Caldimonas thermodepolymerans: one gene and its partners. The main gene of each other region encodes a partner of the protein of the gene in region 2 in a complex. Links are inferred from orthologs where the notes say so. Each region holds a gene or a part of one and is shown on either strand. Other genes may lie near its edges. The genes, in order: IS481_RS08645, IS481_RS14080 and IS481_RS08650.

Region 1 (6,632 bases), 1.2 Mb from region 2 along the record:
GTGTTCCTGCAGCAGGTGCACGGCACCACCGTGGTGCGGCTGGGACCGGACGACCTGCGCCGTGCCCGGCCGCACGAGGCCGATGCGGCGATCACGACCGAGCCGGGCATCGCCTGCACGGTCATGGTGGCCGACTGCCTGCCGGTGCTGTTCGCCAGCGCCGACGGCCGCGCGGTGGGTGCCGCCCATGCAGGCTGGCGCGGGCTGTGCGCCGGCGTGCTGGAGCGCACCGTGCGCGCGCTGTGCGAGGCAGCCGGGTGCGAGCCGGCGCGGCTGCTCGCCTGGCTCGGACCTTGCATCGGAGCCGATCGGTTCGAGGTGGGCGACGAGGTGCGCCAGGCGTTCGTCGCGGTGCAGGACCGCGCCGGCGCCCGCTTCCGGCCGGGGGCGGTGGCGGGCAAGTGGTGGGCCGACCTGCCCGGGCTGGCGAGGGACCGCCTGGCGGCCGCGGGCGTGACCGCGGTCAGCGGCGGGCACTGGTGCACGGTGTCCGACCGCTCAAGGTTCTTTTCGTTCCGGCGCGACGGGGTCACGGGGCGCATGGCGGCTGCCGTCTGGCGGGTCGCCGGCGCCGGGGACTAGCGGGGACGCGGCGGCTTGCGCCTGCTCGGCGCGACGCCGGGCCTTGCGGCGCGCAGGTGTACCCAACAGATACAGCACCAGTGCGACGGGGCCGAGCCCGTACAGAATGAAGGTGAAGATCGCGCCGAGCACGGTTCCCTGGCTGCTGAAGGCCTCGGCCACGGCCATCATCAGCGCGACGTAGAGCCAGGTGATTGCGACGAGATAGAGCACGCGTGGTTCCAGCACCGGGCGGCAGGCCCGATTGACAACGATCAGAGAGGACCGAGCATTATGGGAGTCAGATGCAGGGCCGCGGGCAGCGCGGGCGCCAGAGGGAGGCAAACGCCCGGACACCCGGTTTCGGGCGGCCCGGCTCGCGTTCACTGACACGAGGAGAGGATGACACAACGCTCTGCACCCCGGCCTGCCCAGGACAAGCAGCCGCCCGCGGGTCCCACGGTCCAGGCCCTCGGCGAACACGTCAGCCAGGCGGTCAACGCGCTGATGCGCCTGAACCTGCCGCTCGAGCGCGTCTCGCAGCTGCAGAACGAATACCTGCAGGAAGCCGCGAAGATCTGGAACGCCGCGCTGGCGCAGCCCGGCCAGGCGCCGCGCATCGAGGACCGGCGCTTCAGCGGGCCGGGCTGGGCGGAAAACCCGGCCGCGTCGTACGTGGCGGCGATGTACCTGCTCAACGCCCGCACGATGCTGCAGCTGGCCGACGCCGTGCAGGGCGACGAGAAGACCCGCCAGCGCATCCGCTTCGCGGTGCAGCAGTGGATCGAGGCGAGCGCGCCGAGCAACTTCCTCGCCTTCAACCCGGAGGCGCAGCGCAAGGCGCTGGAGACCCAGGGCGAGAGCCTGACGCAGGGCATGCTGCGCCTGCTGCACGACCTCAGGCAAGGGCACCTGTCGCAGACCGACGAGAGCGTCTTCGAGGTGGGCCGCAACGTGGCCACCACCGAGGGCAGCGTGATCTACGAGAACCCGCTGTTCCAGCTGATCGAGTACAAGCCGCTGACGGCCAAGGTGTACGAGCGGCCGCTGCTGATCGTGCCGCCGTGCATCAACAAGTACTACATCCTCGACCTGCAGCCGGACAACTCCTTCGTGCGCCATGCGCTGGAGCAGGGGCTGCGGGTGTTCCTGGTCAGCTGGCGCAATGCCGACGAGAGCCTCGCGCAGGTCGGCTGGGACGAGTACATCGAGGACGGCGTGATCCGGGCCATCCGCGTCGTGCAGGAGGTGGCCAAAAGCCCGCAGCTGAACGCGCTCGGCTTCTGCATCGGCGGCACCCTGCTGGCCACCGCGCTGGCGGTGCTGGCCGCGCGCGGCGAGCAGCCGGCGGCCAGCCTGACGCTGCTGACCTCGTTCCTCGACTTCGGCCACACCGGGGTGATCGACGTGTTCGTCGACGAGGCCGCGGTGCAGATGCGCGAGATGACCATCGGCCCGAACAGCCCCACCGGCGGCGGGCTGATGCGCGGCCGCGAGCTGGCGGCGACCTTCTCGTTCCTGCGCCCGAACGACCTGGTGTGGAACTACGTGGTCGGCAACTACCTCAAGGGCGAGACGCCACCGCCGTTCGACCTGCTGTACTGGAACTCCGACAGCACCAACCTGCCCGGGCCGATGTTCTGCTGGTACCTGCGCAACACCTACCTGGAGAACAACCTCAAGGAGCCGGGCAAGCTGACGGTGTGCGGCGCGCCGGTGGACCTCGGCCGCATCCAGGCGCCGGCGTTCATCTACGGCTCGCGCGAGGACCACATCGTGCCCTGGGAGTCGGCCTACGCCTCGACGCGGCTGCTCAAGGGCAAGCTGCGCTTCGTGCTGGGGGCCTCGGGCCACATCGCCGGCGTGATCAACCCGCCGGCCAGGAAGAAGCGCAGCTACTGGGTCAACGCCAGGCTGCCCGCCTCGGCGCGCGACTGGCTGGCCGGTGCGACCGAGCACCCGGGCAGCTGGTGGCCGGAGTGGGCGGGCTGGATCCGCAGCCACGCCGGCAAGCAGGTCGCCGCGCCGCGCACGCCGGGCAACCGGACCTACCGGCCGATCGAGCCGGCGCCCGGGCGCTACGTCAAGGAACGGGCCTGAAGGCGCCTTCCGGCATGAACAGATACCCGAACCCTTCCAAGGAGCTTGAACATGTCTGACATCGTCATCGTTTCCGCCGCGCGAACGGCGGTCGGCAAGTTCGGCGGCACGCTGGCGAAGACGCCGGCTGCCGAGCTGGGGGCCACCGTGATCAAGGAGGTGCTGCGCCGCGCCGGCCTTTCGGGCGAGCAGGTCAGCGAGGTGATCATGGGCCAGGTGCTGCAGGCCGGCTGCGGGCAGAACCCGGCGCGACAGGCGGTCATCAAGGCCGGGTTGCCGGAAGGCGTGCCGGCGATGACCATCAACAAGGTGTGCGGCTCGGGCCTGAAGGCCGTGATGCTGGCGGCGCAGGCCATCCGCGACGGCGACGCCGACATCGTCGTGGCCGGCGGGCAGGAGAACATGAGCCTGGCGCCCCACGTGCTGCTCGGCTCGCGCGAGGGCCAGCGCATGGGTGACTGGAAGATGGTCGACTCGATGATCACCGACGGCCTGTGGGACGTCTACAACCAGTACCACATGGGCATCACCGCCGAGAACGTCGCGAAGAAGTACGGCATCAGCCGCGAGGAGCAGGACGCGCTGGCGCTGGCCTCGCAGCAGAAGGCCGCCGCCGCGCAGGACGCCGGGCGCTTCAAGGACGAGATCGTGCCGGTGGTGATCCCCCAGAGGAAGGGCGACCCGGTGGTGTTCGACACCGACGAGTTCATCAACCGCAAGACCAGCGCCGAGGCGCTGGCCGGGCTGCGCCCGGCCTTCGACAAGGCGGGCACGGTGACCGCGGGCAATGCCTCGGGCATCAACGACGGCGCGGCCGCGGTGGTGGTGATGAGCGCGAAGCGCGCCGAGCAGCTGGGCCTCAAGCCGCTGGCGCGCATCGCCTCCTATGCCAGCGCCGGCCTGGATCCGGCCTACATGGGCATGGGCCCGGTGCCGGCGGCGCGCAAGGCGCTGGACCGCGCCGGCTGGAAGCCGGCCGACCTCGACCTGCTCGAGATCAACGAGGCCTTCGCGGCGCAGGCCTGCGCGGTGCACAAGGAAATGGGCTGGGACACCAGCAAGGTCAACGTCAACGGCGGCGCGATCGCGATCGGGCACCCGATCGGCGCGTCCGGCTGCCGCATCCTGGTCACGCTGCTGCACGAGATGCAGCGGCGCGACGCCCGCAAGGGCATCGCCTCGCTGTGCATCGGCGGCGGCATGGGCGTGGCACTGACCGTCGAGCGCTGAACGTTGCGGCAATGGCCCGTCCGGTGACGGGGGAGGGGGAACCTGGGCTTGACCCGTGGGGCCTTTGCGGCAACCCTCGTCACCGGCACAGACGAAACAGATACATCAGGAGCAGAACATGGCACAGAAAGTTGCGTACGTCACCGGCGGCATGGGCGGTATCGGCACCGCGATCTGCCAGCGCCTGGCACGCGATGGGTTCAAGGTCATCGCCGGCTGCGGGCCGAACCGCGACTACCAGAAGTGGCTCGACCAGCAGAAGGAGCTGGGCTACACCTTCTACGCCTCGGTGGGCAACGTGGCCGACTGGGATTCGACGGTGGCCGCCTTCGCCAAGGCCAAGGCCGAGCACGGGCCGATCGACGTGCTGGTCAACAACGCCGGCATCACCCGCGACCGCATGTTCCTGAAGATGACGCCGGAGGACTGGCACGCGGTGATCAACACCAACCTCAACAGCATGTTCAACGTCACCAAGCAGGTGGTGCCGGACATGGTGGAGCGGGGCTGGGGCCGCATCATCCAGATCTCCTCGGTCAACGGCGAGAAGGGCCAGGCCGGGCAGACCAACTACTCGGCGGCCAAGGCCGGCATGCACGGCTTCACGATGGCGCTGGCGCAGGAGCTGGCCTCCAAGGGCGTGACGGTCAACACCGTGAGCCCCGGCTACATCGGCACCGACATGGTCCGCGCGATCAAGCCCGAGATCCTGGAGAAGATCATCGCCACGATCCCGGTGCGGCGCCTGGGCACGCCGGAGGAAATCGCCTCCATCGTGTCCTGGGTGGCGTCGGAGGAATCGGGCTTCGCGACCGGTGCCGATTTCTCGATCAACGGCGGCCTGCACATGGGCTGAAGCTCGCCAGCCCTGCCGATGCGAAGAAGCCGCCCTCGGGCGGCTTCTTGCCGGGGCGGCTCATTTCGCCGCGAGCATGCGGCGCAGCTCGGGCCAGACGTTGTCCAGCATCTTCGGCTGGGCCGCCTCGTTCGGGTGGATGCGGTCGGCCTGGAACCATTGCGCGGCGTCGGGCGCGTCCCCGATGCCCTGCAGCAGGAAGGGCACCAGCCGCGCACCGTGCGCCTTCGCCACGCGCGGGTAGAGGGCGGCGAACTGCTCGGCATAGGCGCGGCCGTAGTTGGGCGGCATCTGCATGCCCACCAGCAGCACCTGCGCGCCGGCGGCCTGCGCATCCTGCACCATGCGGGCGAGGTTGTCCTCGGTCATCGGAAGCGGCAGCCCGCGCAGCGCGTCGTTGCCGCCCAGCTCGATCACGACATGGGTGGGCTGATGGCGCTTCAGCAAGGCCGGCAGGCGCGAGCGGCCGCCCGAGGTGGTGTCGCCGCTGACGCTGGCATTGACCACGGTGGCCGGCAACTGCTGCTGCGCCAGGCGCTGCTCCAGCAGGGCGACCCAGCCGCTGCCGCGCCGCAGCCCGTACTCGGCCGACAGGCTGTCGCCGACCACCAGGATCTTCGCCGGCCCCGCGGCGAACGCGGGCAGCACGGCCGCACCCGCGAGCAGCGCGGCAAGCACGATACAGTTGCGACGTTGTCGAAAGGACGCCATGAGTTCAGCCATCATTGAAGTCGAACACGTCACCAAGCGCGTGCGCGATTCGACCGGAGAGCTGACGATTCTCCACGATATCAGCTTCACCCTCGAGCCCCGGGAGTCGGTCGCCATCGTGGGTGCGTCCGGCTCCGGCAAGTCCACGCTGCTGGGCATCATCGCCGGGCTGGACACGCCCACTTCGGGCACGGTGAAGCTGGCCGGGCATGACCTGTTCGCGCTGGACGAGGACGCGCGCGCACGGGTGCGCGCCGAGAAGATCGGCTTCGTGTTCCAGAGTTTCCAGCTGATGGGCAACCTGACCGCGCTGGAGAACGTGATGCTGCCGCTGGAGCTGCAGGGCCGCGGCGACGCGCGGCGCGCGGCCACCGAGATGCTCGCACGCGTGGGCCTGGGCGCGCGGCTGCACCACTATCCCCGCCTGCTGTCCGGCGGCGAGCAGCAGCGCGTCGCGCTGGCGCGCGCCTTCGTCGTGCAGCCGGCGGTGCTGCTGGCCGACGAGCCGACCGGCAGCCTGGACTTCGCCACCGGCGAGAAGGTCATGGAGCTGATGTTCGACCTGAACCGCGAGCGCGGCACGACCCTGGTGCTCGTGACCCATGACCGCGCGATCGCGCAGCGCTGCGACCGGCAGATCCGCATCGAGGCCGGCCGCATCGCGCCCGCTACCATAGCCGCATGACCGCAGCCCCCAAGATCCTGTTCGGCTTCCATGCCGTCACCGTGCGCCTGAAGACGGCGCCGCAATCCATCCACGAGATCTACGTCGACGCCTCGCGCCGCGACCAGCGCATGCGCCAGTTCGTCGCCCGTGCGCAGGAGGCGGGCGTGCGCCTGATCGACAGCGACGACGAGCGGCTGCACAAGCTGTGCGGCACGCACCGCCACCAGGGGGTGGTGGCGAAGGTGTCGCCGCTGGAGCAGGCGCGCTCGCTGGACGACCTGCTCGACGGCCTGAACGAGGCGCCACTGCTGCTGGTGCTCGACGGCGTGACCGACCCGCACAACCTGGGCGCCTGCCTGCGCGTGGCCGACGGGGCCGGCGCCCATGCGGTGATCGCGCCCAAGGACCACGCGGCCGGGATCAACGCGACGGTGGCCAAGGTCGCCAGCGGCGCGGCCGAGACCGTGCCGTACTTCATGGTGACCAACCTGGCGCGCACGCTCAACG
Region 2 (11,003 bases):
TACCGGCGCCTGACGCCGGTGATCGCGCGGCTGGACACGCGCATCGACACCCTCGTGCTGTCGGCGCGTGGCTCGTGGCGCGCCGAGCTGGACGACGGGGGACGGATCGAGATCGGGCGCGGCGAGCCCGACGAGGTGCTGGCCCGGGTGGAGCGCTTCGTCGCGACCTGGTACCAGGTCTCGGCCCGCTACCCGGGCCCGCTGCAGTACGCCGACCTGCGGCACCACAACGGCTACGCCGTGCGCATCAAGGGCGTCACGACCACCGTTCCGGAGTCACGAAGAATCAACTGAGAGCAACATGGCCAAGGAATACAAGGATCTCGTCGTCGGCCTCGACATCGGCACTGCCAAGGTGATGGCGGTGGTGGCCGAGGTGCTGCCCACGGGCGAGCTGCGCGTGGCCGGGCTCGGCGTTGCGCCGTCGCACGGCCTCAAGCGCGGCGTCGTGGTCAACATCGATGCCACCGTGCAGTCGATCCAGCAGGCGCTGAAGGAGGCCGAGATGATGGCCGACTGCAAGATCACGCGCGTCTACACCGGCATCACCGGCAGCCACATCCGCGGGCAGAACTCCACCGGCATGGTGATCGTGCGCGACAAGGAGGTCACGCCGATCGACGTCTCGCGCGTCGTCGAGACCGCCAAGGCGATCAACATCCCCAACGACCAGAAGCTGCTGCTGGTCGAGCCGCAGGAATTCGTGATCGACGGCCACGAGGTCAAGGAGCCGATCGGCATGAGCGGCGGGCGCCTGGAGGTCAAGGTGCACATCGTCACCGGCGCGCAGAGCGCGGCCGAGAACATCGTCAAGTGCGTGCGCCGCTGCGGGCTGGAGGTCGAGCAGCTGGTGCTCAACCCGAGCGCCTCGGCCGCCGCGGTGCTGACCGAGGACGAGAAGGACCTGGGCGTGGCGCTGGTCGACATCGGCGCCGGCACCACCGACGTGTCGATCTTCACCGACGGGGCGATCCGCCACACCGCGGTGATCCCGATCGCCGGCGACCTGATCACCAGCGACATCGCGATGGCGCTGCGCACGCCGACCAAGGACGCCGAGGAGATCAAGGTCGACTACGGCGTGGCCAAGCAGTTGCTGGCCGACCCCGGCGAGCAGGTCGAGGTGCCGGGCCTGGGCGACCGTGCGCCGCGCATGCTCAGCCGCCAGGCGCTGGCCGGCGTGATCGAGCCGCGTGTCGAGGAGATCTTCTCGCTGGTGCACCAGGTCATCCGCGAGAGCGGCTACGAGGAGCTGCTGTCCTCCGGCATCGTGCTGGCCGGCGGCTCCGCGGTGATGCCCGGCATGGTCGAGCTGGGCGAAGACATCTTTCTGAAACCCGTACGCAAGGGCATCCCGACCTACTCGGGGGCCCTGTACGACATGGTGGCCAACCCGCGTTCGGCCACCGTGATGGGACTGCTGGAGGAGGCGCGCCTGGCGCGCGTACGCGGGCATCGGGCGGCCCAGCAGGCCGGCTCGGTGACGACGCTCTTTGGCCGTATCAAGGACTGGTTGATCGGGAATTTCTGATGCCGTCGGGAACCGCTTCCCTCAGGCTGGGTTTGTTTTCTGGTTTTTGTGTGTTTGGTTTTTTTCTGCAAGGCAACTGCTGACGAAGGAGGTCCACCATGCCTATCGAGATGATTGAGGAATTCAACATGGGCACCCAGATCAAGGTGATCGGGGTGGGAGGCGGCGGTGGCAACGCCGTCGAGCACATGATCGCCAAGGGCGTGCAGGGCGTGGAGTTCATCTGTGCCAACACCGACGCCCAGGCGCTCAACAGCTCGTCGGCGCACAAGCTGATCCAGCTGGGCACCACGGGCCTGGGCGCCGGCGCCAAGCCGGAAGCCGGCAAGGCCGCGGCGGAAGAGGCGGTGGATCGCATCCGTGAAGCGATCGAAGGCGCGCACATGCTGTTCATCACCGCCGGCATGGGGGGCGGCACCGGCACCGGCGCCGCCCCGGTGATCGCCCGCGTGGCCAAGGACATGGGCATCCTGACCGTGGGCGTGGTCACCAAGCCGTTCGAGTTCGAGGGCCCGCGCCGCATGAAGCAGGCCGACACCGGCCTGGCCGAGCTGGAGGCCAATGTCGACTCGCTGATCGTGGTGCTCAACGAGAAGCTGCTGGAGGTGCTGGGCGACGACGTCACCCAGGACGAGGCCTTCGCGCAGGCCAACGACGTGCTGCGCAACGCGGTGGGCGGCATCAGCGACATCATCCACATCCCTGGCCTGGTCAACGTCGACTTCGAGGACGTCAAGACCGTGATGAGCGAGCCGGGCAAGGCCATGATGGGCACCGCGACCGCCTCCGGTCCGGACCGCGCGCTCAAGGCCGCCGAGGCTGCCGTCGCCTGCCCGCTGCTGGAAGGCATCGACCTGTCGGGCGCGCGTGGCGTGCTGGTGCTGATCGCCGCGGCGCGCAGCACCTTCAAGCTGGCCGAAAGCCGCAACGCGATGAACACCATCCGCCGCTACGCCGCCGAGGACGCGCACGTGATCTACGGCACGGCCTACGACGACAGCCTGGGCGACCAGCTGCGCGTGACGGTGATCGCCACCGGCCTGTCGGCCCAGGCGCGTCGCCAGCAGGCCCCGATCAGCGTGGTGCACTCGCAGCCGGCGCTGCGCACCGGCACCGACAACATCCCGGTGCTGAACGCGACCGTCGGTGGCGTGGGCCATGGCCCGGCCACCCACGACTACAGCAGCCTGAACACCCCCAGCGTGTGGCGTTCGGGCCGCACCCAGGCGGCGGCCAAGGTCGACGCGCTCGCGAGCAACGGGATGGACGAGATCGAGATCCCGGCGTTCCTGCGCAAGCAAGCCGACTGAGCCGGCGCCGAGCGGCGGCGCGGGCGGATCTGCCACCGGCGGTCTCGCCGTACGGGGGTACGGCGGCACCTCCGCCCGCTCGCGACGCTCGTCGTCCGGCCCCAATGGGCCGGTTGCGCCATCCGTGCGCAGGGGATAACCCTGCCTCATAGAATGCGGACATGCTTCAACAACGCACCCTCAAGTCGCTGACGCGCGCCGTCGGCGTCGGGCTGCACAGCGGGCAGCGCGTGGAACTCACGCTGCGGCCGGCCGCGCCCGACACCGGCATCGTGTTCCGCCGGGTCGACCTGCCCGTGCCGGTCGAGATTCCGGTGTCGGCGATGGCGGTCTCGGACACGCGCCTGGCCTCGACGCTGTCGGCCGGCGGCGACCCGGGCGCGCCCAAGGTGCACACGGTGGAGCACCTGATGTCCGCCTGCGCAGGCCTGGGGCTCGACAACCTGTATGTCGACATCACGGCCGAGGAAGTCCCGATCCTGGACGGCTCTGCAGCCTCCTTCGTCTACCTCCTGCAGAGCGCCGGGATCGAGCTCCAGGGTGCCCCGAAGCGGTTCCTGCGCGTCAAGAAGCCCGTGGAAGTGCGCGAAGGGGAGGGCCGCACCCTCAAGTGGGCCCGCCTCGAGCCCTACCACGGCTACAAGCTTTCCTTCGAGATCGACTTCGACCACCCGGCGGTGGACCAGACCGGCCAGCAGGTGGTGTTCGATTTCGCGTCCGGCCGCTACACCCGCGACATCGCGCGGGCGCGCACCTTCGGGTTCACCAAGGACCTGGAGGTGATGCGCGCGCGCGGGCTGGCGATGGGCGGCAGCATGGACAACGCGATCGTCGTCGACGACTACCGCGTGCTCAATGCCGAAGGGCTGCGCTACGACGACGAGTTCGTCAAGCACAAGATCCTGGATGCGATCGGCGACCTGTACATCGTGGGCAAGCCGCTGCTGGCGGCCTACAGCGCGTACAAGTCGGGCCACGCGCTCAACAACAAGCTGCTGCGCGCGCTGCTGGCCGATGCCTCAGCCTACGAGATCGTCACCTTCGAGGATGAACGCGAAGCGCCGGCCGGCTTCGCGCAACTGGCGCCTGCCTGGTAAGGGATCCGCACGATGTTCGCCGTCGTGCGGTTGCTGATCTTCCTGTTGCTGCTGGGCGCGATCGGCTGCTTCGCGGCCTACCTCGTCACGCGCGAACGGCGCTACTTCCGCATCGGCGCGGCGATCGTCAAGTGGACGGTCATCGCCGGCCTGGTGTTCTTCGGCGTGCTGTTCGTCGAGCGGCTGCTTCAGGCCTGAACCGGCGCGGCCTGCAGTGCCCCGGCCAGCCGCGCGGCCTGCGGGCCGAACGCGTAGGCGTCCATGCCCAGCACCCCGAAGGTCACGTGACCGTGCAGCCGCACCGGCACGTGCTCGCGCCCGCCGGCACCGGCCGGGGCGTAGAACGGCAGCCAGTGCTCGTCGGTCGGGTGCATCAGCGCCGCATGCGGGGCCTGCGCGCGGTAGTCGAACAGCGCGTCCCAGTCGCGTGCGGTGGCCCTGGCGTGCACCCACTCGCGGAACGCGGCCGACTCCGGCGCTTCCGGCACGCCCTCGACCCGGCCGCGCAGCGACAGCAGGCGCAGGTTGTGCGTGATGCTGCCGGTGCCGAGCACCAGCACGCCCTGGTCGGCCAGCGGCTGCAACGCCTCGCCGACCGCGAACTGCGCGGACGGCGGCGCGAACGGCACCAGCGACAGCGGCACCACCGGGATGTCCGCCTCGGGCCACATGTGGATCAGCACGGTCCAGATGCCGTGGTCCAGCCCGCCGGCGTCGACCGCCTGCGCGGGCACCCCGGCCGCCTCCAGCAGGTGCGCGGCGTCCTGCGCCAGCGCCGGGTCGCCCGGCGCGTCGTAGCGCAGCTCGTACAGCGCCGGGGGGAAGCCGTAGAAGTCGTGCACCGTCTCGTGCCGCTTCGCACCCAGCAGCACCGGCTGGCGGGTCGCGGTGTGCGCCGAGACCGCGACGATGGCGCGCGGACGGCCGAACTCGCGATCGATCGTGCGGCCCAGCCGGCCGAAGAAGGCACCGGTGGCGCCCGGCTCGAGCGCGATCATCGGCGAGCCGTGCGAGACGAACAGCGGGGGCAGGGTGCGGGTGTCCATGCCTGCCATTGGAGCACCGAAGTGCCCCGCCGGGGTTGAGCGCACTTGAACGCAGCATTCAACCCGGGCGGTGGCCGCGGCTGCACAATGCCCTCGGTTTGTGGCCGGGCGCGGCATGCGCTACCGTGCCGGACAGGGAGAGCTTTCCATCCATGCCGAATCAGATCCTTGCACTGGCCTGGCGCCAGACGGTGCGCGATTTCCGCAGCGGCGAGCTGCGCCTGCTGGTCGTCGCGGTGATGCTGGCGGTCGCGGCGCTGACCGCGGTCGGCTTCTTTGCCGACCGCCTCAAGGGCGGGCTGGCGCGCGACGCGCGGCAGCTGCTGGGCGGCGATGCGCTGGTCGCGACCGACCACCCGACCCCGCCGGAGTTCGTCGAACGCGCCCGCGCCCTGGGGCTGTCCACCGCGCTGAGCGCCTCGTTCCCGAGCATGGCCCGCGCCGCCGACGAGCAAGGTGGCGCGACGCGCCTGGTGACGATCAAGGCCGCCGGCGAGGGCTACCCCCTGCACAGCCAGGTGCGGCTGGCCGATGCGCCCGGCGGGGCCGAGCGGCTGGCCGGTGCCCCGCCGCAGCGCGGCACGGTCTGGGTCGAGGCCTCGATCCTGGACGCGCTGGGGCTGGCCGTGGGCGATCCGCTGCTGCTGGGCGACGCGACGCTGCGCATCGCGCAGGTCATCACCTTCGAATCCGACCGCGGGGCGGGCTTCCTGGCCTTCTCGCCGCGCGTCATCGTGAACATGGCCGACCTGCCGGCCACCGGGCTGATCCAGCCGGCCAGCCGCGTGACCTACCGGCTCGCGGTCGCCGCGCCCGACGTGCGCCCCCGCGCGGCGGCCGACTACGTGGCCTGGGCCGAGGCGCAGATCAAGGCGCAGGGCCTGCGCGGCATCCGCGTCGAGTCGCTGGCATCCGGCCGGCCCGAGATGCGCCAGACGCTGGACCGCGCCGAAAAGTTCCTCAACCTGGTCGCCCTGCTGGCGGCCCTGCTGGCCGCGGTCGCGGTGGGCATCGCGGCGCGCGACTTCGCCAACCGCCACCTGGACGACTGCGCGATGCTGCGCGTGCTGGGCCAGTCGCAGCGCACCATCGCCACCAGCTATGCACTCGAGTTCGCCGCGGTGGGCCTGCTCGCCAGCGCGCTCGGCGTGGCCGTGGGCTACGGCGTGCACCATGTGTTCGTCGCGATGCTGGCGCAGCTGCTCGAGGCGACGCTGCCGCCGGCCGGGGCCTGGCCCGCGCTGCTGGGCCTGGGGGTGGGGATGACGCTGCTGTTCGGCTTCGGCCTGCCGCCGGTGCTGCAGCTGGCGCGCGTGCCGCCGCTGCGCGTGATCCGGCGCGACGTCGGCGAGCTCAAGCCCGCCTCGCTGGCGGTGCTCGGCGCCGGCACGCTCGGCTTTGCGGCCCTGCTGCTGGCCGTCTCGGCGGACCTGAAGCTGGGCGCGATCGCGGTGGGCGGGTTCGCCGCAGCGGTGGCGCTGTTCGCGCTGCTCGGGTGGCTGGCGGTGCTGCTGCTGCGCCGCGCCGTGCCCGAGGCCGGCGCGCCGCGCTGGCTGGTGCTGGCAACGCGCCAGGTCGGCGCGCGGCCGGGCTTTGCGGTGCTGCAGGTCTCGGCGCTGGCGGTCGGGCTGCTGGCCCTGGTGCTGCTGGTGCTGCTGCGCACCGACCTGATCGCCAGCTGGCGCGCCGCCACGCCGCCCGATGCGCCCAACCGCTTCGTGATCAACATCCAGCCCGAGCAGGGCGAGCCGTTCCGGCAGCACCTGCGCCAGGCCGGGGTGCAGAAGCTGGACTGGTACCCGATGATCCGCGGCCGGCTGGTGGCCATCAACGGCCGAGCGGTCAGCGTGGACGACTACGCCGAGGACCGCGCGCGGCGCCTGGTCGACCGCGAGTTCAACCTCAGCCACGACGCGCAGATGCCCCCGCACAACGAGCTGGCGGCCGGACGCTGGGTGCCCGACGAGCCCGGGGCGGTCAGCGTCGAGGAGGGACTGGCGCGCACGCTGGGCCTCAGGCTCGGCGACACGCTGCGCTTCGACATCGCGGGCCTGGAGACCGAGGCGCGCATCACCAGCCTGCGCAAGGTCGACTGGGCCTCGATGCGGGTCAACTTCTTCGTGATGTTCCCGCTGGCGGAGATGCCCGAGGTGCCCGGCACCTACATCGCCGCGTTCCGGGCGCCGGAGACGCCCGGCTTCGACAATGCGCTCAGCCGCGCCTTCCCGAACGTCACCAATGTCGACGTCTCGGCCTCGATCGGCCAGGTGCAGCGTGTGCTGGACCAGGTGATCCGCGCGGTCGAGTTCCTGTTCGGCTTCACGCTGGCCGCCGGCCTGGTGGTACTGTTTGCCGCGGTGGTCGCCACGCGCGAGCAGCGCTCGCGCGAGTTCGCGATCATGCGCGCGATGGGGGCGGGCGGGCGCCTGCTGGCGCAGGTGCAGCGCGCCGAGCTGCTGGGCGTGGGCGCGCTGGCCGGGCTGCTGGCATCGCTCGCCGCGGTGGCGGTGGGCTGGGGGCTGGCGCGCTTTGCCTTCGAGTTCAGCTGGAACGCCTCGCCCTGGGTGCCGCTGGCCGGCGCTGCCGCCGGGGCGGTGCTCGCACTGGCGGCGGGCTGGTGGGGGCTGCGCGAGGTGCTGCGCCGCCCGGTGGTCGAGACGCTGCGCAAGGCAGCGGTGTGAAATCCTTGGGGCTCGCACCCTACAGAACCCCGCCCAGCTGCCGATAAGGCAGGGACTGGGGGTGGCGGCCCGTGCCGCGGCCCTCGTCCGTGCCTGGTCCCGCGGGGCCGGGTTCGCCCAACGCACTGCCGCCTCGTGGACCGCCCATCCGAACTTTCGCTGCTGAACCTGCGCGACCTCGACCTGGAGCAGGCGCTGTCGTTGCTGGAGCAGGCCGGCCATCCGTTGCCGCCGCAGGCCGACGCCGACCCCCGCGTGCTGCTGCAGGCCGTGATCGACGGCCTGTGCGATCTGTCGCTGCGCGACGCGCTCACGGGGCTGGCCAACCGGCGCCACTTCCGCGCGGTGCTGGAGCGCGAGATCGACCGCGTCGCGCGCACCGGCGAGGCGGCGCTGCTGCTGATCCTGGACATCGACCATTTCAAGCACATCAACGACACCTACGGCCACGAGGCCGGCGACCAGGTGATCCAGGCCGTGGGCCGGCGCCTGGCCGAATGCGTGCGCCCGATGGACACCGTGGCCCGCTACGGCGGCGAGGAGTTCGCCATCGTGCTGCCCAACTGCCAGCCGGCATTCGGCCTGGCGGTGGCCGAGCGCATGCGCCAGGCGGTGCAGGAGCACCCGATCCTGCTGCGCTCGGGCCACCAGGCGCACGTGACGGTCAGCCTGGGCGGCGCCTTCGCGCCGCAATGGGTGCGCTCGTCGGTGTCGTTGTGGATGGAGCGCGCCGACCTGCAGCTCTACTGTGCCAAGACCGAAGGCCGCAACCGCGTCTGTCTCGAGGAGACGCCGGCCAGCAGCGTGACCACCGAGGAGAAAAGCATGCTGTTCGGCGTGAGCCTGTTCAGCGACCTGGAGGTGCCGGGCGATGAGTGAACCGACCAACCGACTTCCGTCCATGCCTGAAACCTCGCGCGACAAGCAGGCCTGCGTGCTGGCCGTGACCAGCGGCAAGGGCGGCGTCGGCAAGACCTTCGTGTCGGCCAACGTCGCCGCCGCGCTGGCCCGCCTGGGCCACCGGGTCCTGGTGCTCGACGCCGACCTGGGCCTTGCCAACCTCGACGTGGTGCTCAACCTGCAGTCCCGCCGCACGCTGCACGACGTGTTCCTCGGGCACTGCGCGCTCGAAGACGCGATCCACGTCGCGCCGGGCGGCTTCTCGGTGGTGCTGGCCGGCTCGGGCCTCGTGGAGTACTCGCGCCTGACGCCCGAGGTGCGCGAGCGGCTGCAGGCCGTGGTCGCCAGCCTGCTGCCGCGCTACGACTACGTGCTGCTGGACACCGGCGCGGGCATCTCCGACGTCGTGCTCTACGCGATCTCGCTGGCCGACCAGGTGCTGGTGGTCGCCACCCCCGAGCCCACCTCGCTGACCGACGCCTACGCGACCATCAAGGTGCTGGCCACCCAGCAGCGCCGCCGCGAGCTGAACCTGGTGCTCAACCAGGTCGCGCGGCCAGGCGACGGCAAGGCCATCGCGCAGCAGCTGCAGCAGGTGCTGGCCCGCTTCGTCTCGACGCCGGCGGGCGATCCGGTGAAGCTGGCCCACCTCGGCGACATCCCGAGCGACCCGTCGGTGCGCCAAGCGGTACAGAAGCGCCAGCTGCTGCTGGAGACCTTCCCCGGCTGCGCCGCCGCGCATGCGGTCAAGGCCGTGGCCGGCCGCCTGGAAAAGGTGCCGGCGCGGGCGGCCTGAGCGGCCCCTTCCTACAATGCCTCCTGTCCATCGATGGGAGGTCGTCCATGAACCATCACGCCGACGCCTTCGCCGCGCGGCTGCGCAGCAACCGCCTGAGCCGGCGCGATGCCCTGTGGCTGTTCGGCGCCAGCACCGCCGCGGTCGCCGGGCTGCAGGGTTGCGCCACCTCGCCCGTGACGGGCAAGAGCATCCTGGTGGGCCTGAGCGAGGAGCAGGAGCGCGCCATCGACGCGCAGCAGGCCCCGCACCAGTTCTCTGCCGACCTGGGGCCGGTGCAGGACGCGGGCCTGAACGAGTACGTCGCCGACGTGGGCCGCCAGCTGCACCAGAACTCGCACCGGCCGCAGATGCCGTATTCGTACCGCGTGCTCAACGCCAACTACGTCAATGCCTACACCTTCCCTGCCGGCGCGGTGGGCGTGACGCGCGGCATCATGACCGAACTGGACGACGAGGCGCAGCTGGCCGCGCTGCTCGGCCACGAGCTGGGCCACGTCAACGCCCGCCACAGCGCGCAGCGCCAGGGCCAGGCGATGGTCGCGCAGGCGGTCGTGGCCGGCATCGGCGTGGCGGCATCCAACTCGCAGTGGGGTGCGCTGGCCGGGCTGGGCAGCCAGATCGGCGCCAGCGCGCTGCTGGCCAGCTACTCGCGCGACAACGAACGCGAGGCCGATGCGCTGGGGCAGGAGTACATGGTGCGCTGCGGCTATCCGGCCAGCGGCATGACCGCGCTGCACCAGATGCTGGTGGAGCAGGAGAAGGAACAGCCCAGCCTGCTGGCGACGATGTTCTCGTCGCACCCGATGAGCACCGAGCGGCGCGACACCGCGAAGCGCTTGGCAGAGACCCGCTACGCCACCAGCCTCAAGGCCCCGGCGCAGCGCGAGCGCTACATGGACCACACCGCCGGCCTGCGCCGCATCAAGCCGACCATCGACGCCTGCAAGAACGGCGAGACCGCGATGGCCCGCAAGGCCTACCAGGAGGCGCAGAACCAGTTCGCCACGGCCATCAAGCGCACGCCGCAGGACTACGCGGCCAACCTGCGCATGGCGCAGTGCCTGCAGGCGCAGGGCCACACCAAGGAAGCCCAGCGCTACGTCGAGACGGCCAAGACCATCTACCCGCAGGAGGCGCAGGCCCGCAAGCTCTCGGGCGTGCTGGCGCTGTCGGCCAAGGACCCGGCGCGCGCCTACGCGGAGCTCGATGCCTTCGACCGCATGCTGCCCGGCGACCCGGGGGTGACCTTCCTCAAGGGCATCTCGGCCGAGGGCATGGGCGACCGCCTGCGCGCCGCCCAGCACTACAACGCCTACCTCAGGGCCACGCGCAGCGGCGAGGCGGCCCAGTATTCCGCTTCCCGGCTCAAGGCCTGGGGCTACCTGAAATGACCGAAGACCACACCACCACGCAGCAGCCGGCCTCCGCGTTCGAATGGATCGGCGGCGAGGCCCGGGTCCGCGAGCTGGTCGACCGCTTCTACGACCTGATGGACCTGGAGCCCGCCTACCGCGAGCTGCGCGCGCTGCACCCGACGCACCTCGACGGCTCGCGCGACAAGCTGTACTGGTTCCTGTGCGGCTGGCTGGGCGGGCCGCAGCACTACGTCGAGCGCTTCGGCCACCCGCGCCTGCGCGCG
Region 3 (10,873 bases), 1.2 Mb from region 2 along the record:
GGTGATCAACACCAACCTCAACAGCATGTTCAACGTCACCAAGCAGGTGGTGCCGGACATGGTGGAGCGGGGCTGGGGCCGCATCATCCAGATCTCCTCGGTCAACGGCGAGAAGGGCCAGGCCGGGCAGACCAACTACTCGGCGGCCAAGGCCGGCATGCACGGCTTCACGATGGCGCTGGCGCAGGAGCTGGCCTCCAAGGGCGTGACGGTCAACACCGTGAGCCCCGGCTACATCGGCACCGACATGGTCCGCGCGATCAAGCCCGAGATCCTGGAGAAGATCATCGCCACGATCCCGGTGCGGCGCCTGGGCACGCCGGAGGAAATCGCCTCCATCGTGTCCTGGGTGGCGTCGGAGGAATCGGGCTTCGCGACCGGTGCCGATTTCTCGATCAACGGCGGCCTGCACATGGGCTGAAGCTCGCCAGCCCTGCCGATGCGAAGAAGCCGCCCTCGGGCGGCTTCTTGCCGGGGCGGCTCATTTCGCCGCGAGCATGCGGCGCAGCTCGGGCCAGACGTTGTCCAGCATCTTCGGCTGGGCCGCCTCGTTCGGGTGGATGCGGTCGGCCTGGAACCATTGCGCGGCGTCGGGCGCGTCCCCGATGCCCTGCAGCAGGAAGGGCACCAGCCGCGCACCGTGCGCCTTCGCCACGCGCGGGTAGAGGGCGGCGAACTGCTCGGCATAGGCGCGGCCGTAGTTGGGCGGCATCTGCATGCCCACCAGCAGCACCTGCGCGCCGGCGGCCTGCGCATCCTGCACCATGCGGGCGAGGTTGTCCTCGGTCATCGGAAGCGGCAGCCCGCGCAGCGCGTCGTTGCCGCCCAGCTCGATCACGACATGGGTGGGCTGATGGCGCTTCAGCAAGGCCGGCAGGCGCGAGCGGCCGCCCGAGGTGGTGTCGCCGCTGACGCTGGCATTGACCACGGTGGCCGGCAACTGCTGCTGCGCCAGGCGCTGCTCCAGCAGGGCGACCCAGCCGCTGCCGCGCCGCAGCCCGTACTCGGCCGACAGGCTGTCGCCGACCACCAGGATCTTCGCCGGCCCCGCGGCGAACGCGGGCAGCACGGCCGCACCCGCGAGCAGCGCGGCAAGCACGATACAGTTGCGACGTTGTCGAAAGGACGCCATGAGTTCAGCCATCATTGAAGTCGAACACGTCACCAAGCGCGTGCGCGATTCGACCGGAGAGCTGACGATTCTCCACGATATCAGCTTCACCCTCGAGCCCCGGGAGTCGGTCGCCATCGTGGGTGCGTCCGGCTCCGGCAAGTCCACGCTGCTGGGCATCATCGCCGGGCTGGACACGCCCACTTCGGGCACGGTGAAGCTGGCCGGGCATGACCTGTTCGCGCTGGACGAGGACGCGCGCGCACGGGTGCGCGCCGAGAAGATCGGCTTCGTGTTCCAGAGTTTCCAGCTGATGGGCAACCTGACCGCGCTGGAGAACGTGATGCTGCCGCTGGAGCTGCAGGGCCGCGGCGACGCGCGGCGCGCGGCCACCGAGATGCTCGCACGCGTGGGCCTGGGCGCGCGGCTGCACCACTATCCCCGCCTGCTGTCCGGCGGCGAGCAGCAGCGCGTCGCGCTGGCGCGCGCCTTCGTCGTGCAGCCGGCGGTGCTGCTGGCCGACGAGCCGACCGGCAGCCTGGACTTCGCCACCGGCGAGAAGGTCATGGAGCTGATGTTCGACCTGAACCGCGAGCGCGGCACGACCCTGGTGCTCGTGACCCATGACCGCGCGATCGCGCAGCGCTGCGACCGGCAGATCCGCATCGAGGCCGGCCGCATCGCGCCCGCTACCATAGCCGCATGACCGCAGCCCCCAAGATCCTGTTCGGCTTCCATGCCGTCACCGTGCGCCTGAAGACGGCGCCGCAATCCATCCACGAGATCTACGTCGACGCCTCGCGCCGCGACCAGCGCATGCGCCAGTTCGTCGCCCGTGCGCAGGAGGCGGGCGTGCGCCTGATCGACAGCGACGACGAGCGGCTGCACAAGCTGTGCGGCACGCACCGCCACCAGGGGGTGGTGGCGAAGGTGTCGCCGCTGGAGCAGGCGCGCTCGCTGGACGACCTGCTCGACGGCCTGAACGAGGCGCCACTGCTGCTGGTGCTCGACGGCGTGACCGACCCGCACAACCTGGGCGCCTGCCTGCGCGTGGCCGACGGGGCCGGCGCCCATGCGGTGATCGCGCCCAAGGACCACGCGGCCGGGATCAACGCGACGGTGGCCAAGGTCGCCAGCGGCGCGGCCGAGACCGTGCCGTACTTCATGGTGACCAACCTGGCGCGCACGCTCAACGAGCTGAAGGAACGCAACATCTGGGTCATCGGCACCTCCGACGATGCGCCCAAGACCCTGTACGAGGTCGACCTCAAGGGCCCGGTGGCCCTGGTGCTGGGGGCCGAGGGCGCCGGGATGCGGCAGCTGACCCGCAAGACCTGCGACGAGCTGGTCAGCCTGCCGATGCGCGGCGCCGTCGAGAGCCTGAATGTCTCCGTCGCCAGCGGCATCTGCCTGTACGAAGCCGTGCGCCAGCGCGGCGCCTGAACGCGCATCTTGGACACCGACACCGTCCGCCGCTGGATCGAGGAGGCGCAGCACCTGTGCGTGCTGACCGGCGCCGGCATGTCCGCCGAAAGCGGCGTGCCGACCTTCCGCGACGCACTGACCGGGCTGTGGGCCCGCTACGACGCGGCGGAGCTGGCCACCGAGCAGGGGTTCCGCGCCCAGCCGGCGCTGGTGTGGGACTGGTACCAGTCGCGCCGCGAGGGGGTCGCGCGCGCGCAGCCCAACGCCGGGCACCTGGCCATCGCGCGCTGGCAGGCGGACCACCCGGGGCGGTTGACGCTGGTGACGCAGAACGTCGACGACCTCCACCAGCGCGCCGGCAGCACCGGGGTGCTGTGCCTGCACGGCGCGCTGTTCGCCGACCGCTGGCTGGACGCCTGCCCGCGCCGTGCGCGCGGCGAGCCGGCCTGCGATCCCGGCTCGGCCGAACCGGGCCACCCGCCGCGCTGTCGCAGCTGCGGCAACCTGGTGCGCCCCGGGGTGGTGTGGTTCGGCGAGGACCTGCCGCCGGACGTGCTGGAGGCGGCCGAGCGCGCCGCCGAGGCCTGCGACCTGATGCTGGTGGTCGGCACCTCGGGGGTGGTCTACCCTGCGGCCGGGCTGCCGGCCGTCGCCCGGCGGTGCGGTGCGCGGGTGGTCGTCGTCAACCCCGAGCCGAGCGGCATCGACCCGCTCGCGCACGTGGTGTTGCGCGGCACGGCGGCCGGGCTGCTGCCCGTCCTGCTGCGCTGATCGCTACACTCAACGCACCTGCAAACGCCCGCCTCGCCGAGGTGAATTCATGCCCGTCATCGAAGTCAAGCATCCGCTCGTCAAGCACAAGGTCGGCCTCATGCGCGAGGCCGACATCTCCACCAAGAAGTTCCGCGAACTGACGGCCGAAGTGGCCCGCCTGATCGCCTACGAGGCGACCGCCGATTTCCCGCTGGAAAAGACCACCATCAACTGCTGGAGCGGACCGGCCGAGGTGGACCAGATCAAGGGCAAGAAGGTCACCGTGGTGCCCATCCTGCGCGCAGGGCTGGGCATGCTCGACGGCGTGCTCGACATGATCCCCAACGCCAAGATCAGCGTGGTGGGCCTGTCGCGCAACCATGACACGCTGCAGCCGGAACACTATTTCGAGAAGTTCGTCGGCGACCTGGCCGCGCGCACCGCGCTGATCATCGACCCGATGCTGGCCACGGCCGGCTCGATGATCGCCACCATCGACCTGCTCAAGCGCAAGGGCTGCAAGGACATCCGCGCGCTGGTGCTGGTCGCGGCCCCCGAAGGCGTGAAGGCGCTGGACGACGCGCACCCGGACGTGCGCTGCTGGACCGCCGCGATCGACAGCCACCTGGACGCCAACGGCTACATCATCCCGGGCCTGGGCGACGCAGGCGACAAGATCTTCGGCACCAAGCACGAGTAAGCCGCGCGTCCGGCCCCGGTCGCACCGCAGGGCCGGGGATACACGGCTTTACAGCTCCCGTTGAACATTGTCGGTGCGCCGCGATCCATGTGCGGTGCCACAAGACAACAGGGAGCCTGTCCGACCCATGAGCCACCTGCGTGCATGGATGACCGGGTGCCTGGCGGTGGTCATGGCCGCGATCAGCGGCGACCTCGCCCGGACCCCCTCGGAGCGCACCGCCAGCGCCCGCCACAGCCGCTACGACGCCGACGAGACGCTGCGCAAGATCGAGCACGCCGCGCGCCGGCACGGTTACACCGTGTTCGCGCGGGTCGCGATGCCCGCCGATGCGCCGCCCGCGAACCGCCCGGTGGTGCTGGTGCTCGGCACGCCCGAGGGCGTGACGCCGGTCGTCGTCGACGAGCGGGCCGCCTCGATCGAGGCGCCGCTTGCGCTGACCATCGTGCCGGCCGGCGACGGCCGTGCGCAGGTCCATGTGCCCGAGCCTGCGGCGCCCTGGACCGCGGCACTCACCCCGCTGGCACCGTTGGTGGAGCAGGCGCTGGCCTGAACGCGCCTCAGGCCCCGGCCGCGGCGGTGCGGCGCGCGACCCAGTGGCTTGCCACCACGGCCAGCAGCAGCCAGCCCAGGCCCATCCAGCTGAGCGGCCCGTAGCCGCCGTGCGCGATGATCCAGCCCCCGGAGCCTGCGCCGACGGCCTGGCCCAGGTAGATCGCCGAGGTGTTCAGCGCCATCAGCGCCGGGGCGAGCAGCGGCGCGGTCATCCCCAGGCGGGCCTGCTGCGCCGAGTTGGTCGCGAAGCAGCCCAGCCCCCAGGGCACCAGGATCAGCGCCAGCATGGCCGGCGTGGTCGCCAGCGGGAACAGCAGCAGGCTGCTGCCGATCAGCACCAGCGTGATCATCACGCCCTGTGCGGGCCCGATGCGGTCGATCCCGCGCGACAGCAGCACGTTGCCGACCAGGCCCCAGGCACCGAACCAGGCGAACGTCAGGCTGATCGCGGTCGGTCCCGCCTGCAGCTGCTGCCGCAGGTAGGGGGCGAAGTAGGAGAACACGGTGAACTGGCCGGCGGCCTGCAGCGCGGTGACCGCCACCATGGTCATCAGCATCGGGTTGGCGAACACGCCGCGCCAGGCGCGCAGGCTCATGCCGGGCGGGCACACGCCGTCGGGCAGGGTGCGCCACACCGCCGCGGCCGAGGCGAGCGACAGCACGGCCACGCCGCCCATGGCCCAGCGCCAGCCGAGGGTCTCGCCGACCCAGGCCGACATCGGCATGCCGGCCACCGAGGCGACCGACCAGCCGAGGAAGACAAAGGTGATGCTGCGCCCGCGCTTATCCGGCGGGGCCATGAAGCCGATCGCGGCGGCCGCCTGCGGCGTGAACACCGCGGCCGCCAGCACGGTCAGCGCGCGCACCACCAGCAGCGAGGCGTAGTTCGGCATCAGCGCGCAGGCCGCATGGCCGACCGCGTACCAGAGCATCGTCAGGCACAGCAGCCGGCGCCGGTCCCAGCCGGCCAGCAGGCCGCCCAGCACCGGGGCGAAGAAGCAGATCACCGCGGCGCCGACGGCCACCAGCTGGCCGGCCAGCGCCACCGGCACCTGCAGCGAGGCGGCGATGTCGTTGAGCGTGCCGCTGGCGGACATCACGCCGCTGCCGATCACGAAATTGCCGAACAGCAGCGCGCGGCACACCCGCGCGAGGGCGTCATCCCGGGCGGCGGCGCTCATCGGACCGGGCCCCGGAAGCAGGACAGGGACTTCATCCGCGGATCACCTTGAGCGCGTCGGGATTGACGATGTTGGTCGGTTGGCCGTTGATGAAGTTGATGACGTTGTCGAACGCCGCGTTGAAGTACATCTCGTAGCTATCCTGCTCGACGTAGCCGATGTGCGGCGTGCACACGGCGTTCTCCAGGCGCAGCAGCGGATGGCCCTGCAGGATGGGTTCGCTCTCGAACACGTCGACCGCGGCCATGCCGGGGCGGCCGCGGTTGAGCGCGCTGACCAGCGCGTTTTCCTCGATCAGCTCGGCGCGCGAGGTGTTGACGAACAGCGCGGTGGGCTTCATGCGCAGCAGGTCGTCCAGGCGCACGATGCCGCGCGTGGCGTCGACCAGGCGCAGGTGCAGGCTCAGCACGTCGCTCGCCTCGAACAGCGCCTCGCGGCTGAAGGCCGCGTCATGCCCGTCGGCCACCGCCTTGGCGCGCGAGGCCTCGCTGCCCCAGACCAGCACCTTCATCCCGAAGGCCCGGCCGTAGCCGGCGACCAGCTGGCCGATGCGTCCATAGCCCCACACCCCGAGCGTCTTGCCGCGCAGCACCATGCCGATGCCGAAGTTGGGCGGCATCGACGCGGCCTTCAGGCCCGACTGCTGCCAGGCGCCGTGCTTGAGGTTGCCGATGTACTGCGGCAGGCGGCGCATCGCGGCCATGATCAGCGCCCAGGTCAGCTCCGCCGGGGCCACCGGCGAGCCCACGCCTTCGGCCACCGCGATGCCCATGCGGGTGCAGGTCTCGAGGTCGATGTGCGGGCCGACCTTGCCGGTCTGCGAGATCAGCTTCAGGCGCGGCAGCTTCTCCAGCAGCTGGCGCGGGAAATGGGTGCGTTCACGGATGAGCACCAGCACGTCGGCGTCGCGCAGCCGCACCGACAACTGGCCGATGCCCTTGACCGTGTTGGTGTAGACCTTGGCGTTGTAAGGCTCGAGCTTGGCCGCGCACTTGAGCTTGCGTACGGCGTCCTGATAGTCGTCCAGGATGATGATGTTCATGAATGCTGCTGACGATGGGGCGCGCAACGGCGACGGCCGCCAGGATGAGACCCCGCAAGTTTCTCACGGGTGGGCCGGCTGATGGGACGCCGCGGGGCAGGGCAGGTCCGCTGGCGGCACGCGGGCGGGCCGGTTACCCTTGCCCGCGAAGGAGAGGTGACGATGAAGTGGTTGCGTCGCGTGCTGCTGGGGCTGGTGCTGCTGGTGGCGGTGGTGGTCGCCGGGGCGGCCTGGTACGTGCTGCGGGCCTTGCCGCAGGTCGAGGGCGAGCTGGTGGTGCAGGGCATCGAGGCGCCGGTGACCATCGTGCGCGACGAGCACGGCATCCCGACCATCCGCGGTGCCTCGCTGGCCGACGTGATGTGGGGCCTGGGCTTCGTGCATGCGCAGGACCGGCTGTGGCAGCTCGAGGTGCACAAGCGCGTCGGCGCGGGCCGCCTGGCCGAGGCCTTCGGGCCGGCCGCGCTGGCGAACGACCAGTTCCTGCGCGCGCTGGGCGTGCGCCGCACCGCGCAGCAGCAGTGGGCGGGCGTGGACGGCGAGACCCGCCGTGTGGTCGAGGCCTATGCGGCGGGCATCAATGCCTACGTGCGCCAGCACCTGCGTGCCCGGCCGCCGGAGTTCATCGTGCTGGGCCTGGAGCCCGAGGACTGGGAACCGGCCGACACCGTGGCCTGGACCACGATGATGGCGTGGGACCTGGGCGGCAACTGGAACAACGAGCTGCTGCGCATGGCGCTGTCGCTGAAGCTGCCCGTGGAGCGCATCAACGAGCTGCTGCCGCCGTACCCCGGCACCGCGCCGCTGCCCACCATCGACTACGCGCAGCTGTATCGCAGCCTGAGGCTGGACGGCACGCTGGGGCGCCAGGCGGAGCTCGCCGCGCCGCCCTCGGGGCTGGACGGCATCGGCTCGAACAACTGGGTGGTGGCCGGCTCGCACGCTGCCAGCGGCAAGCCGCTGGTGGCCAACGACCCGCACCTGCGCCTGAGCGCGCCGGCGCTGTGGTACTTCGCGCGGCTGGAGGCCCCCGGCTTCAAGGTGGCCGGCGCGACCATGCCCGGGTTGCCGGCCGTGGTGCTGGGGCAGAACGAGCACCTGGCCTGGGGCTTCACCAACACCGCACCGGACGTGCAGGACCTGTACCTCGAGGAACTTCACCCGGACGACCCGATGCTGTACCGCACGCCCGACGGTTGGGCCCGGTTCGAGACCCACGAGGAGGTGATCCGGGTCAGGGGCCAGCCCGAGGTGCGGATGACCGTGCGCGCGACGCGCCACGGCCCGGTGATCTCCGACGCACCCGGTCCGGCCAGCACGCTGACCGGACCGCAAGGCGCGCCGACTCATGTGCTGGCGATGCGCTGGACCGCGCTCGACACGGACTACACGACGCTGGACGCCGCACTGGGCATCAACCGGGCGCGCAACGTGGACGAGTTCGTCCAGGCCGCCCAGCGGCATGTGGCGCCGATGCAGAGCATGGTGGTCGCCGACGTGCACGGCCGCATCGCGATGGTGGCGGCCGGGCGCGTGCCGTTGCGGCAGCCCGGGCACGACCTGCATGGCCTGGTGCCGGCACCCGGCTGGGAGGCGAAGTACGACTGGGCCGGCTACCTGGACCCGGCGCTGACGCCGCGCGAGCTCGATCCCGCGCGCGGCTGGATCGCCACCGCCAACCACCGCATCCACGGGCCGGACTACCCGCATTTCCTGACCAGCGAATGGACCCTGCCGTACCGCCAGCAGCGCATCGAGCAGCTGATCGACACCGGAACCAGGCACACGGTGCAGACGATGGCCGCGATGCAGGCCGACGTGGTTTCGCTGGCCGCGCGCCGCCTGCTGCCCTGGCTGCGGCGCGCGCAGGCCTCGCACCCGCTGGCTGCCGCAGCGCACCGGCAGCTGGAGGGGTTCGATGGCGAGATGCACACCGACGCGGTCGGCCCGACCCTGTTGTGGGCCTGGCAACGGCACCTGGCCGAAGGGCTGTTCGCCGACGAGCTCGGCCCCGAGCTGTGGGAACGCATGGCCGCGCGCCATTTCCAGGACGCGATCGAAGGCGTGCTGGAGGGCGACCGCACCTGGTGGTGCGACGACAAGTCCACGCCGCAGGTCGAGACCTGCCAGGACGCGATCGATGCCGCCTTCGTGCGCGCGCTGGACGAGCTGCAGGCGCGGCTGGGCGACGACGTGGCGGCCTGGCAGTGGGGGCGGGTGCACCTGGCGCGCTCGGAACACCGTCCGTTCAGCCGGGTCAAGGCCTTGGCGCCCGCGTTCGAGCCGGACACCCCGACCGCCGGCGACAGCTTCACGCTCAATGCGACCCGCGTGAACCTGAAGGCCCACCCGCGCACCGGCGAGCGCTACTGGAGCGACCACGGCCCCAGCCTGCGTGCGGTGTACGACGTGGCGGACCCGGCGCAATCGCGCTTCATCCATTCCACCGGCCAGTCCGGACTGCCGTTCTCGCGCTGGTACCGCAGCTTCGTGCAGCGCTGGGCCGAAGGGCAGTCGGTGCCGGTGTGGGCCGAAGGCGAGACGGTGCTGAAGCTGGTGCCGCGCTGACGGGCGGCCTTCAGGGCTGCAGCAGCCAGCCGATGCCGGCCAGCAGCGCCCCGGCGGCGGCCAGGCACAGGCCCAGCAGCACCGGCCGCAGCCCGGCATGGTGGCCGAGGAAGCCGCCGAGCACGAACAGCTCGGCGATCGCGATGCCGTAGGCTAGGTGCAGGCCGTCGGCCGCCCACCACAGCGGCAACACCGCCGGCAGCAGCCCGGCCAGCACGATCAGCAGCACGGCGCCGGCGGCCTGCAGCTCGCCGGCAAGGCCCAGTTCTTCCTGCTCGGTGTCGCGCACGCGCGCCCTCATGCGGTGGAGGTCGTGCGGCGAGACCTGCTCGACCAGGCTGGGCGGCAGTTCGTGCCGCAATTCATCGACAAAGGCGTCGGGGGAGGTTGCGCCGAGCAGCTGCTGGCGCAGGCGCTGGCGCGCTTCGCGCGCGGCCAGGTTGCGCCGCAGGAAGACCACCGCGCAGACGCCGCTCCAGGCGAGTGCCGCGGCCAGCGCGCCTTTCGCCGTGGTCGACGCCGGGCCCCCCGCGATCGCGAAGGTGCCGGTGAACAGGATGGTGACCAGCAGCCCGCAGGCGATTTCGCCCGCCCGCTGGGCCCGGTCCAGCCAGTGACGGCGACGCGGGCGGCGTTCGTCGCGCGCGATGCCGAACAGCAGCCCGGCCAGCCGCGATACGGCGTTGGCCTTGCGTCCGACATCGTGTAGGTCACTGCCGTGCATCGCGCGCTTGCTCCTCGAGGTTCCTTCGGGCCGGTCCGGGCCTGCCGGGCGTCAGTATGAGGGGCTTCGCCTGCCTGCGAAAGCTGTCAGGTCTGCGAGAGCACGTCTTTTGCCGTCGGGCGTGTCGAAAGCGGCACGAACACAGCGAGCCGGTAGCGTTTGGTCACACCTGACGGACTGGTCCGGTGCCTGCGGGGTCGGTCGCGTCAGGCCATGCAAGACGGATGCCCGACCCTCACGCTGGCTGCTGCCGCTGCGCCCGCAGGGCCTGGGCTGCCTGCACCATGTGGCGCAGCGCCTGCCGAGCGGGGCGTCCAGAACGACGTCGACGACGAGTACGGGGCCGCCAAGCGCATCGGGGCAGGGGGCCGTGGCGCGAGCTGTACGCCACCAGGCCCCAGTCGATTGCGGGCCAACCCGAGGTCGCGGAGCTGGGCGAGATCATGCGCACCCGGTGCGCAAGGCTGCTGCCGGGCACCGAACTGCTGCCCCGAGCGGGCAGTCCTGCGCCCGGCCGTGGAATGCTTGACAAAAGGCCGCGGCGGCGTCTGATGGCAGGGGGGCGACCCGGATACCCGGTGCGCCGCTTCCACCCTATGATCTACTGCTTTGCCTCGTGGAGGGGGCGGGGCCTGGCTTGAGCCGGAAGGATCGAGGGAGCGAGATGTTTCGTCGAGCGATGCTGCTGCTGACCTGCTGGCTGCCCGCGGTGACGCTGGCGGCGGGGGCGGAGGCGGTCGTGACCATACAGGAGGGGGAGGCCAGCCTGGTGCGCGGCGTCAACCGCCTGGCGATCGCCGAAGGCGTGCGGCTG

The links.
Region 1: the proteins of IS481_RS14080 (region 2) and IS481_RS08645 are in contact, whole or in part, in a cryo-EM structure (PDB 9GE8), measured with the Escherichia coli proteins. The link is inferred for Caldimonas thermodepolymerans from one-to-one orthologs.
Region 3: the proteins of IS481_RS14080 (region 2) and IS481_RS08650 are in contact, whole or in part, in a cryo-EM structure (PDB 9GE8), measured with the Escherichia coli proteins. The link is inferred for Caldimonas thermodepolymerans from one-to-one orthologs.

Annotation. Positions count from the first base shown.
Region 1 is NZ_CP064338.1:1,826,960-1,833,591, forward strand. What follows is about bases 3,634-6,632. They hold IS481_RS08645 (arylesterase), read right to left. Parts: upstream 5,459-6,632; coding sequence 4,808-5,458; downstream 3,634-4,807. Other genes in these bases: IS481_RS08635 (acetyl-CoA C-acetyltransferase), read left to right, coding at 3,634-3,891; phbB (acetoacetyl-CoA reductase), read left to right, coding at 4,010-4,747; IS481_RS08650 (ABC transporter ATP-binding protein), read left to right, coding at 5,457-6,143; rlmB (23S rRNA (guanosine(2251)-2'-O)-methyltransferase RlmB), read left to right, coding at 6,140-6,632. Outside these bases: peptidoglycan editing factor PgeF, read left to right, coding at 1-582; IS481_RS08625 (hypothetical protein), read right to left, coding at 499-795; phaC (class I poly(R)-hydroxyalkanoic acid synthase), read left to right, coding at 964-2,661; more of IS481_RS08635, read left to right, coding at 2,713-3,633. UniProt on the Escherichia coli protein: TesA is a multifunctional esterase that can act as a thioesterase, lysophospholipase and protease.
Region 2 is NZ_CP064338.1:2,985,724-2,996,726, reverse strand. The notes cover bases 4,798-7,900. They hold IS481_RS14080 (ABC transporter permease), read left to right. Parts: upstream 4,798-5,136; coding sequence 5,137-7,665; downstream 7,666-7,900. Other genes in these bases: IS481_RS14075 (GGDEF domain-containing protein), read left to right, coding at 7,801-7,900; IS481_RS14085 (DODA-type extradiol aromatic ring-opening family dioxygenase), read right to left, coding at 4,798-4,984. In the rest of the region: IS481_RS14110 (cell division protein FtsQ/DivIB), read left to right, coding at 1-294; cell division protein FtsA, read left to right, coding at 302-1,531; cell division protein FtsZ, read left to right, coding at 1,630-2,841; lpxC (UDP-3-O-acyl-N-acetylglucosamine deacetylase), read left to right, coding at 3,003-3,938; IS481_RS14090 (hypothetical protein), read left to right, coding at 3,951-4,136; more of IS481_RS14085, read right to left, coding at 4,127-4,797; more of IS481_RS14075, read left to right, coding at 7,901-8,544; IS481_RS14070 (MinD/ParA family protein), read left to right, coding at 8,537-9,361; IS481_RS14065 (M48 family metalloprotease), read left to right, coding at 9,409-10,755; IS481_RS14060 (group II truncated hemoglobin), read left to right, coding at 10,752-11,003.
Region 3 is NZ_CP064338.1:1,831,286-1,842,158, forward strand. Bases 1-2,973 are described here. They hold IS481_RS08650 (ABC transporter ATP-binding protein), read left to right. Parts: upstream 1-1,130; coding sequence 1,131-1,817; downstream 1,818-2,973. Other genes in these bases: phbB (acetoacetyl-CoA reductase), read left to right, coding at 1-421; IS481_RS08645 (arylesterase), read right to left, coding at 482-1,132; rlmB (23S rRNA (guanosine(2251)-2'-O)-methyltransferase RlmB), read left to right, coding at 1,814-2,554; IS481_RS08660 (SIR2 family NAD-dependent protein deacylase), read left to right, coding at 2,564-2,973. In the rest of the region: more of IS481_RS08660, read left to right, coding at 2,974-3,307; upp (uracil phosphoribosyltransferase), read left to right, coding at 3,357-3,989; IS481_RS08670 (hypothetical protein), read left to right, coding at 4,117-4,542; IS481_RS08675 (MFS transporter), read right to left, coding at 4,550-5,725; IS481_RS08680 (D-2-hydroxyacid dehydrogenase family protein), read right to left, coding at 5,757-6,767; IS481_RS08685 (penicillin acylase family protein), read left to right, coding at 6,930-9,335; IS481_RS08690 (hypothetical protein), read right to left, coding at 9,346-10,059; IS481_RS08695 (FecR family protein), read left to right, coding at 10,724-10,873.